4 regions of the Specibacter sp. NPDC078709 genome follow, and region 1 is predicted to be linked to each of the others. Evidence: riboswitches for the same ligand, from Rfam matches in the RefSeq annotation. Region 1 holds a riboswitch; each other region holds the start of a gene.
The links. Region 1 has a riboswitch for thiamine pyrophosphate ahead of thiO (glycine oxidase ThiO). Riboswitches for the same ligand answer to the same signal wherever they lie in the genome.
Positions count from the first base shown of each region.

Region 2: linked by a shared signal. The riboswitch ahead of AB0P14_RS03440 (3-oxoacyl-ACP reductase) and the one ahead of thiO (glycine oxidase ThiO) in region 1 are both predicted to bind thiamine pyrophosphate.
Region 3: linked by a shared signal. The riboswitch ahead of AB0P14_RS07825 (bifunctional hydroxymethylpyrimidine kinase/phosphomethylpyrimidine kinase) and the one ahead of thiO (glycine oxidase ThiO) in region 1 are both predicted to bind thiamine pyrophosphate.
Region 4: linked by a shared signal. The riboswitch ahead of AB0P14_RS14485 (ECF transporter S component) and the one ahead of thiO (glycine oxidase ThiO) in region 1 are both predicted to bind thiamine pyrophosphate.

Region 1 is NZ_JBFBLU010000012.1:12,822-15,014, reverse strand. Features, by position in the region: gene thiO (glycine oxidase ThiO) at 1-893, opposite strand, end outside; TPP riboswitch at 886-1,016, opposite strand; gene thiE (thiamine phosphate synthase) at 1,030-1,710, shown strand; gene AB0P14_RS16675 (PaaI family thioesterase) at 1,807-2,193, shown strand, end outside.
Region 2 is NZ_JBFBLU010000001.1:787,048-789,240, reverse strand. Features, by position in the region: gene AB0P14_RS03445 (LLM class flavin-dependent oxidoreductase) at 1-456, opposite strand, end outside; gene AB0P14_RS03440 (3-oxoacyl-ACP reductase) at 484-1,248, opposite strand; TPP riboswitch at 1,322-1,415, opposite strand; gene AB0P14_RS03435 (TetR family transcriptional regulator) at 1,493-2,059, opposite strand; gene bioB (biotin synthase BioB) at 2,136-2,193, shown strand, end outside.
Region 3 is NZ_JBFBLU010000003.1:270,729-272,921, reverse strand. Features, by position in the region: gene AB0P14_RS07830 (Rne/Rng family ribonuclease) at 1-1,121, shown strand, start outside; TPP riboswitch at 1,229-1,327, shown strand; gene AB0P14_RS07825 (bifunctional hydroxymethylpyrimidine kinase/phosphomethylpyrimidine kinase) at 1,318-2,193, shown strand, end outside.
Region 4 is NZ_JBFBLU010000008.1:34,728-36,920, reverse strand. Features, by position in the region: gene mnhG (monovalent cation/H(+) antiporter subunit G) at 1-358, shown strand, start outside; gene AB0P14_RS14490 (DUF4235 domain-containing protein) at 512-772, opposite strand; TPP riboswitch at 966-1,083, shown strand; gene AB0P14_RS14485 (ECF transporter S component) at 1,130-1,780, shown strand; gene AB0P14_RS14480 (ABC transporter ATP-binding protein) at 1,784-2,193, shown strand, end outside.

The sequences.
Region 1 (2,193 bases):
CCAGCGTTGTGATCCTCGCGGCTGGTGGCTCCAATCACCACTGTGCCATCCTCGCGCGGCACAATATAGACCGGCAGTCCACGCACCATGCCACGAATGGTGGCCGTGGTGAGCGGGCGAAGCTGTTCCGGAACGCGGAGTCGAAGGATGTCGCCGTACACAGGACGGATGGGTAAGTTCAGCCCGTCCGGCAGGCCAGCCAATGCCGGCGTTCCCAGCGCATTCGCCACAATCACTTCCCGTGCGTGGACCTCACGACCATCGGCCAGCAGCACGCCGGTCACCCGTGAGTGAGTGTCGTTGGGATCCTCGTGCAACAGCGAGGTGGCGGATTGTTCAATGAAGCTCGCCGCCGAGGTGCCGCGCACACGGGCAGACGCCACCAGCGCCGCCCGCAGTGCCGCCGCCATGGCTCGCGGATCAACTTGATGATCTGCCTCCACCTTGTAGGCACAAGAAATCTGCGGGCCAATCATCGGCTCCAGTGCCCGCGCTTCGCGAATACTTAGCTGCGACACGTCCAAGCCATGGAGCAGTTGGACATCGCGTAAATCGGACAGTGCTTGGCGATCTGCAGGATCGCCTCCCAGCACCAAGGTCGGGGAGGTGTTGAATCCGGTGGGCAACCCGTCAGGGAGGGAGCCTACGAACTCCGGCCAGCGCGCCGCCGATGCCAGTGTCAGCTGCAGCAAGGCGTCTTCTTGGTAGTGCAACTCGCTCACCGGGGCCAGCATTCCGGCCGCAGCAAAGGTGGCCCCTGTGGCAGGAGCGGGGTCAATGACAGTGACAGTATGGCCGGCTCGTTGGGCTTCCCATGCGATGCCGAGGCCAATGATGCCGCCGCCAATGACGGCCACCTCGGTGGTCAAAATTTCGGGCGCAACAGCGCTCACAGTTCTTCCTTCCCTACGCCGGCATGATCCGGATCAGGTTCTTGCGCCCTTGCAGGGGGCGTCATTCGGTCGGCGCAGTCGGCGCCCTCTCAGCCAGCTTCACTGGCTCCCGCGGTACTGCATTAGTCTATGAGATATGAGCCAAACTTCTGCCATCCCCGCTGCCACCACCACTTTTCCTACCCCTTCGTTACAAAGTGCCCGGCTCTATTTGTGCACGGACGCGCGCATCGAACAGGGTGATTTTGCCGATTTTTTGCGGGCTTCCTATGCCGGTGGAGTGGACATCATCCAGCTTCGCGACAAGTCCATCGAGGCGGCGCAGGAGCTGGAATTACTGGAAGTTTTGAAGTCGGTTGCGCAGGAATTTGGCAAGGTTTGGGCCGTGAATGACCGCGCCGATATTGCTTCCTTGAGCGGCGCGCCCGTGTTCCACATTGGCCAGAAGGATTTGCCGTTGCCGGCGGCGCGTTCGCTGGTGGGCCCGGCGGTCTCAATGGGTCTCTCCAGCCATGACCTCGCTCAGGTTTCTGCCGCTGCAACCGATCCCAACGCCGACTACTTCTGCGTGGGGCCGCTCTGGGCCACCCCCACCAAGCCGGGCCGGGCCGCCGTGGGCCTTTCCCTGCTGGAGCATGCCGCCTCGCTGGGGACCTCCAAGCCGTGGTTCGCGATAGGTGGGGTGGATCTGTCCAACGTCGATCAGGTGGTGGCTGCCGGCGCGTCCCGGATTGTGGTGGTGCGGGCCATTACCGAGGCTCAGGATCCGACGTCGGCCGCCCAGGAGCTGCTCTCCCGTTTGCCTGCGCTAGGGTAATCTACGTGACGGCTACTCGTCGGTAACATTCGTAGCGGCAGCGGCTGGCACACTATGCTCCAGAGCAAAGCATTTCTCTATTTCAGGCGGCCAGCAATGACACAGCGATCCGAGTTTCCGCACCAGAGCAAGACCCTGAACTACGAGGACCCTGCTCCCTACCTGGCCGATGTTTTTGGTCTCCCGGGTGTCGAGCAGCTCCAGGCGATCATTGACGGACGCTTCCCGGCACCACCGATCGCCAGTCATTTCGGCATCGAATTTCTCACCGCCAGCGTTGGTGATGTGTTGCTGGCGGCCACTCCGGATGCCTCGCACTACAACCCCATTGGCTCGATTCATGGCGGATTTGCTGCCACGCTGCTTGATTCGGCGTGTGGCTGCGCCGTCCAGTCGACACTGCCAGCCGGGGTTGGCTACACCACACTGGAATTGAAGGTTTCCATGCTTCGCGGCATCACTAGGGACACCGGGCGGGTCACC
Region 2 (2,193 bases), on a different contig from region 1:
GGCGCGCTCATACCGCTCGGCATGGGGCGGAAGTGCGGCCATTGAGTGATTCTGGGCCTCAGCATCAAACATGGACGTGACGATATTGGCCCCCGCCCGGCCGCCACTGATGTGATCCAGCGAGGCCAGCATCCGCGCAGCGTGGAACGGCGTGTAAAAACTGGCGGACACGGTGGTGACCAGCCCGATGTGGTGGGTGGCCCGGGCCATGGCGCTCAACGCCGTAATCGGTTCAAGAAGCCCCGGAACGCCTGCTGAATACCGGCGGTTCACGCTGTGCCCGTCGGCAAAGAACACGGCGTCAAGGAAGCCGCTTTCGGCCAGCTGGGCCAGCTCCTCGAAGTAGGCAATGCTGCCGACCCTATCGGCACTGGATGCTGGATGCCGCCAGCCCATGGTGTGGTGTCCGGTGCCAAACAAGAAGGCGTTGATGTGTAATTCTCGTGTCTTTTCCATGGTGTCCGTCCCCAATTTCACTCTCTCCTAATTCATCACTAGTCCGCCGTCGACCACCAGATTTTGTCCCGTGATAGCCCGTGCCCACGGCGAAGCAAAGAACAGGGCCGCGTCAGCAAATTCGGCAGGGGTGGTGACCTTGCGCAGCGGTGTCCCGCCGGCGATCAAGTCAAAGACCTGCTCGGGGGTAGCCGAGGAAGCGTCTGTGCTGCGCAGCAGACCTCCGGAGACCATGTTGACGCGGATGTTTGCCGGTCCCAGATCGGCCGCGAACGTCCTGGTCAACGCCAGCAAAGCCGCCTTGGCCGCGGTGTAGTCGTGGTAGGGGACCACCGGATTCTGAAAAAGGTTGGTGCCGATGTTCACAATGGCACCGAAGCCGGCTTCCTTGAGCCCAGGCAGCACGGCTTGGATGGTGTTCAGCGCCCCGCCCACCACTCCAGCGAACTGGGCCTGGAAATCTGCAAAGCCAATCTCATTGGCCTTGGGCCTGGCGTCTCCGTTGAAGGAAAAGTCCGGGAGGGCGTTGTTGATCAGGGTGGTGATGGGTGCGCCGAAATGCTCGGCGGCGGCGCTGACCATGGCTGCCACGTCATCGCTCTTGGTGACATCGGCACGCAGCGCAATGGCTTGATCGGGGCCGATTTCGGTGGCCAGTTGCTGGGCCCCGGCTTCACTGTTGCGGTAGTTCAACACCACCCGGGCGCCTTCACGGGAAAAGGAGCGGGCAATCTCCACGCCGAGCCCGCGACCGGCGCCGGTGATGAGAACAATCTGGTCTTTGATGAGCATGTGTGCACCTTTCAGAAGCGCGAAAGGATGCACAAAATTACGAGATATACACCAAAAAACGGCGTTCTCGTCCTTGATTCCGGACCGGCATCCCTTCGCTCGGATTATCGAGATCAGGTTCGACGGGTCTAGCTCTCAGCCGCGATGCGGCACCCCGTGCAGTGTCCAAGAGCAAAGCTACCACGTCCCGCTCGAAGCCCAGCCGCGGATTGGTTCTGAGTGGTTCGGATTGGCCCAGCGTGGTTCAGCTAGCTGCCAGCCCGCTCAGCATGAGATCCAGTCCGAAGGTGAATATTTTGCCAGCATCCCGTTCCGTATCAGCCAGCAATCCTGCGCCCGTCAATCCGGTCCGGGTCTGTTCATCGGTCACCGAACCCAAAACGTAGGAAAGCAGCGCCTCGGCGGCCCACTCGGCTTGATCCGCGGCGAGCTTTTCGCCTTCCAGCAGTGCGCCAAACTGTTGTAGCGGGGCCGTGGAACGTGGATCCAGGGCGTGTGCCAGTGCCACCACCTCGGCGCTGTCCCGCACCGTCAGCAGCGTTTCCCGAACACGCACCGCCAGCTCGCGAAGGCTATCCGGTGACTGAGCTGCTACGGGTGCCAGGATCAGTCCGGCGAGCACGGTGAGCAGTTCCTGCTTGTTTTTCACATGCCAATACAGTGCGCCCGGCTGCACCCCTAGATCACGGGCCAAGCGGCGCATGGACAAGTCAGCTAGGCCATACTCACGCAGGATTTCCATGGCTGTCTCCACGATTGCCTCACGCGTCAACGCCATCTTGGCCCCACCCTTTCCAGAATCCCATGCCACCGCAGCACCCCTCCATCTTCCCCCATCAGCAGGGCCCGTGATTGACAATGTCCACAGCTCACCCCACTATTGAACGGTGTTCAATTACTTTACAGACCTCGCCGATCGCCAACTCGACGGCGCCACCTTGACCC
Region 3 (2,193 bases), on a different contig from region 1:
CCGTGGTGGACGTCAATACCGGCAAGTTCACCGGCTCCGGCGGAAACCTGGAAGAAACTGTCACCAAGAACAACCTTGAAGCCGCCGAGGAAGTGGTTCGTCAGCTGCGTTTGCGCGACATTGGCGGGATCATCGTCATTGACTTCATCGACATGGTTTTGGAATCCAACCGCGATCTAGTGCTACGCCGTCTGGTTGAGTGCCTGGGCCGCGACCGGACCAAGCACCAAGTTGCCGAGGTCACCTCGCTGGGTCTGGTGCAGATGACGCGCAAGCGCATGGGTACCGGCTTGCTGGAAGTCTTCGGCGAGCAGTGTGGCACCTGTGCCGGTCGTGGCATGGTCACGCACGAGATCCCCGTGGAGCACCGCCGCACGCATTCCCCGGCCCTCGAAGCAGCTCAGATCCACGCGCCCAAGCAGGAACAGCGCGAACCCGAGCGCACGGCTAACCGGTCAACTCGCAGTGAACGTAAGCGTAACCGCAACCGTGGACATCAGGACGGGCAAGAGCAAGAAGAAGTAACCACCCCGGTGGTTGAAGAGTTGAGCGACGCAGCTAAGGCACAAAAGGCTCACGAAGCCCGCACCGCTCTGGCGAACATTGCAGCGGCAGCTGCCGCTACGCACCACGAGCACGCTCCTGAGCAGCACGCTGAAGGTAGAACAGCAGGAACAGCAGCAGGGGAGTCTGCCCAGCAGCACGACTCTGCCGACTCTGCCACTCTCACCCTTGGTGGGGAAGCCATTGAACTGCCGCGTGGACACCGCAGCGAAAGCAGTGGCTTTGCGCAGCCCAACAATGCTGATCAGGCAGCAGCCTTGGCTGGTCTGACTCAGGCGTTGGATCAGCTCGCTGCCCCCAGCCAGGAATCAGCCCATGACGGTGCCGATTCAGGTGGAAACCGATCGCGCGCACGTCGTGGCCGGCGCAACCGTAGCGCCCGTAGCGCTCAGGGTGGAGCTGACATGACGGTAGAGACCGTCGATGCGGTCCCTGCAGCTCAGGGTTCCACACCGCATAGCAGCGCTAAAGCGGAGATCCCTGCTCCCGCAGCCGCCGTCAAAAAGAACGCCGAGCCCATCATTTTGGGTGTAGGAGTTCCGGCTTCCGAGCTGTAGTAGTCCCGGCTCGGTTGAACTGGCCCGCAGCGGTGACACAAAAAGCACCTTTTTGTGTCACCGCTGCGGGCCAGTTTTCGTTGTGAGCCGAGGTGCAGGCTAGGGTAGGGGGCGACACGGGGTGCCAGGCTACAAGGGCCGGCTGAGACAATACCCGTTGAACCTGCCCGGTTAGCACCGGCGAAGGGATGTCCTGATGAACACCACTGCACTTTTTCCAGATGCTTCGCCAGCTGCGTTTTCAGCTGGCCGCGAGTCGGCAGCACAGCAGCAGCTGCAGCTAGAACATCCGCGAGTTCTGAGTATTGCCGGCTCCGATCCTTCGGGCGGAGCCGGTATTCAGGCCGATATCAAAACCATTTCCGCTCATGGCGGCTATGCCATGGCAGCCATCACCGCACTCACCGCCCAAAACACGGTAGGAGTGCACAGCATCCACACGCCGCCAGCAGCATTCCTGACTGCTCAACTGGCCGCAGTTTCAGCAGATATCACCATAGACGCTGTGAAAATCGGCATGCTGGGTACCGCAGAGGTGGTGACAGCAGTGGGGGAGTGGCTGAAACAAACCCAGCCTCCCGTCGTCGTACTTGATCCGGTGATGGTGGCTACCAGCGGAGATGCGCTCATGGACAGGGAGGCACTGACCGCCATGTTGTCCTTGCTGGGGCTGGTGCACTTGGTGACCCCGAACATTCCTGAGCTGGGAGCCCTGTTGGGCCGGCCAGCGGCGACGAGCTGGGATGGGGCCATTGCCCAGGGGCGGGAGCTGGCTGCCGCGCACCAGCTTCGGGTGCTGGTCAAGGGTGGGCATCTGCCCGGTGCAGACTGCCCGGACGCACTGGTCAGTGCCGATGGCACCGTCCACGAGTTCCGTGCTCCACGGATTGATACGCCCAACACGCACGGGACAGGATGCTCGCTCTCAGCGGCTGTGGCGACACTACAAGCGCAGACCGGTGATTGGAGCATCAGTATTGACCATGCCAAGGACTGGCTTGGCCACGCACTGGAAACCTCCCGTGAGCTGAGGGTGGGACGCGGTCCAGGGCCCATCAACCACCTGCACGAA
Region 4 (2,193 bases), on a different contig from region 1:
CACGTTCATAGATGTCCTGACGGCAATCTGCCTGCTGGTGGGCGCCTTGATGAGCCTTGCAGCAGCTATCGGCCTGCTACGTTTTCCTGACCTCATGAGTCGCATGCACGCAGCCACCAAGCCTCAGGTGTTGGGGTTACTGCTGATGCTGGCAGCTGTCGGGCTGCAAATGCGCGCCTGGGCTTTGCTGCCGATTCTGATGATCGCCTGGCTGTTCCAACTGCTCACGGTGCCGGTGTCCGCGCACATGGTGGGTAGGGCTGGATACCGCACCAAACATCGCCGACCGGAATTGCTTAGTGTCGATGAACTGGACCAGGTTGTGGCCTCCGTCGTGGAGGATGACAGCAACCGCTAAGGGCGTCTGGGGCGTCCCTTGAGGGCGTCTCTTCGCGGTAAGCCGCGTGGCTGCCGGGGAACGCACAAGGCGCCAGCCGCCGTCGTACGTGATCATCAAACGTGTGATCAAACGCGACGGCGAATGACGCCTTGGTGACGATGGAGTGCGCCCCTAAACCTCTTCGGGATGCTTGTTGAAACGCGCAATGGCCTTCTGTGTGGTGCGCCCGGCGAGGGTCTGAATGATGGCGGCAACCACTGAAGAAACCAATGCAAAGGTCAGTGCTGAGCGAAGGCTATTCTCCAAGTCCGCACCATCCTTGGGTGGCTTGTTACCGGTGCTCTTCTCCCAAGCCGTGTCCACGAGCTTGCTGGCCACAAATCCGGCTCCCAAGCTGATGCCGGTTCCGAGCAATTTGAAGACGATGTTCATGAATGACTCCTGCGTAGTTGAGTGAGGTTGACTGGGCTTGCGCGGCAAAAACTCTAGTGTCAGCCTAGCCCTTTTACCGAGACAACAGCAGCCGCCCACTCCGCAATGTATAGGTGATGTCTTGTTGTTATCGCCGTTGTTATCGCACGCATTGGCCCCCGGCAGGGCGCGGGGGTACACTGAATCCGCAATTCAAACACGACAGGGGAGCGTCATCCCATCCTGGGATCCGGCGCTGAGAGTGCGGTTTACCGCAGACCCTCGAACCTGCTCCGGCTAGTACCGGCGAAGGGAGTCGAGTTCTCTTCGGCTGCGCGGAAATACCGCTGTAGCCGCCCCTCCTGAAAAGGAGGAATCATGAGCAAGTCATTCGCGGGCGGAAACGCCACGCAACCAAGTAAGCAAAACAAGCAAGATTCACCGGCGCGCAAGAGTACCTGGCGGGTGGTGGACATCGTTGTGGTCTCCGTTCTCGGCGTTGCCTTGGGAGTCATCTTCTGGCTGTGGTCGGCTGGATACGGTCTGACCAGCGCCATCACCGTTGCGTTCCCGCCTCTTGGCGCGCTGTACGGTGGCGGCTGGTTGATCGCCGGCGTCTTGGGTGGGCTCGTTATCCGCAAACCCGGTGCCGCACTGTATTGCGAACTCATCGCCGCCATGGTCGAAGGACTGCTGGGTACGCACTTTGGCTTTACGGTGCTGCTGTCCGGTCTGGTTCAGGGCCTTGGTGCCGAACTGGGCTTCGCGCTTTTCCGCTACCGCAAATTCAACCTCCCTGTGGCCCTGATTTCCGGCGTTTTGGCAGGTCTGGCCTTGGGAATCAACGACAGCATTGTCTGGAACATCGAGTGGGCCATGGAGTGGAAGCTGGTCTACGTAGCCCTGGCCATGGTCTCCGGTGCAGTCATCGCCGGGCTGGTGTCCTGGTTGGCCGTGCGTGGTCTGGCCAGAACCGGCGCCCTGGCAAATCTGCCCTCCCGTGGAGCCGCTACCGAACGCGCGGTGTAGGCAGTGACTATTCAGCGCAACCGGGGCAGCGCCCCGGCGAGAGTCAGTGCCAAGGGTTGGGGCTGGCAGCATTCGGGCCGTAGTGGCCGGGCCGTTGCAGACTTGGATCTGGAGATCGAACCGGGGGAGCGCGTCTTGTTGCTGGGTCCTTCCGGGGCAGGTAAGTCCACGTTCCTGCATGCCTTGGCCGGTGTGCTGGGTGATGATGAGGACGCCAACGAATCGGGCCAGCTGCTCATCGATGGCCGTCCCGTGGCAGAATCCCGTGGCCGTTCTGGGCTCATGCAACAGGATCCGGATGCACAGGTGGTGCTCTCGCGTATAGGTGATGACGTCGCGTTTGGGGCCGAAAACCTCTGTGTTCCACGTGAGGAAATCTGGCGCCGCGTGGGCGCCGCACTGGAGTCCGTGGG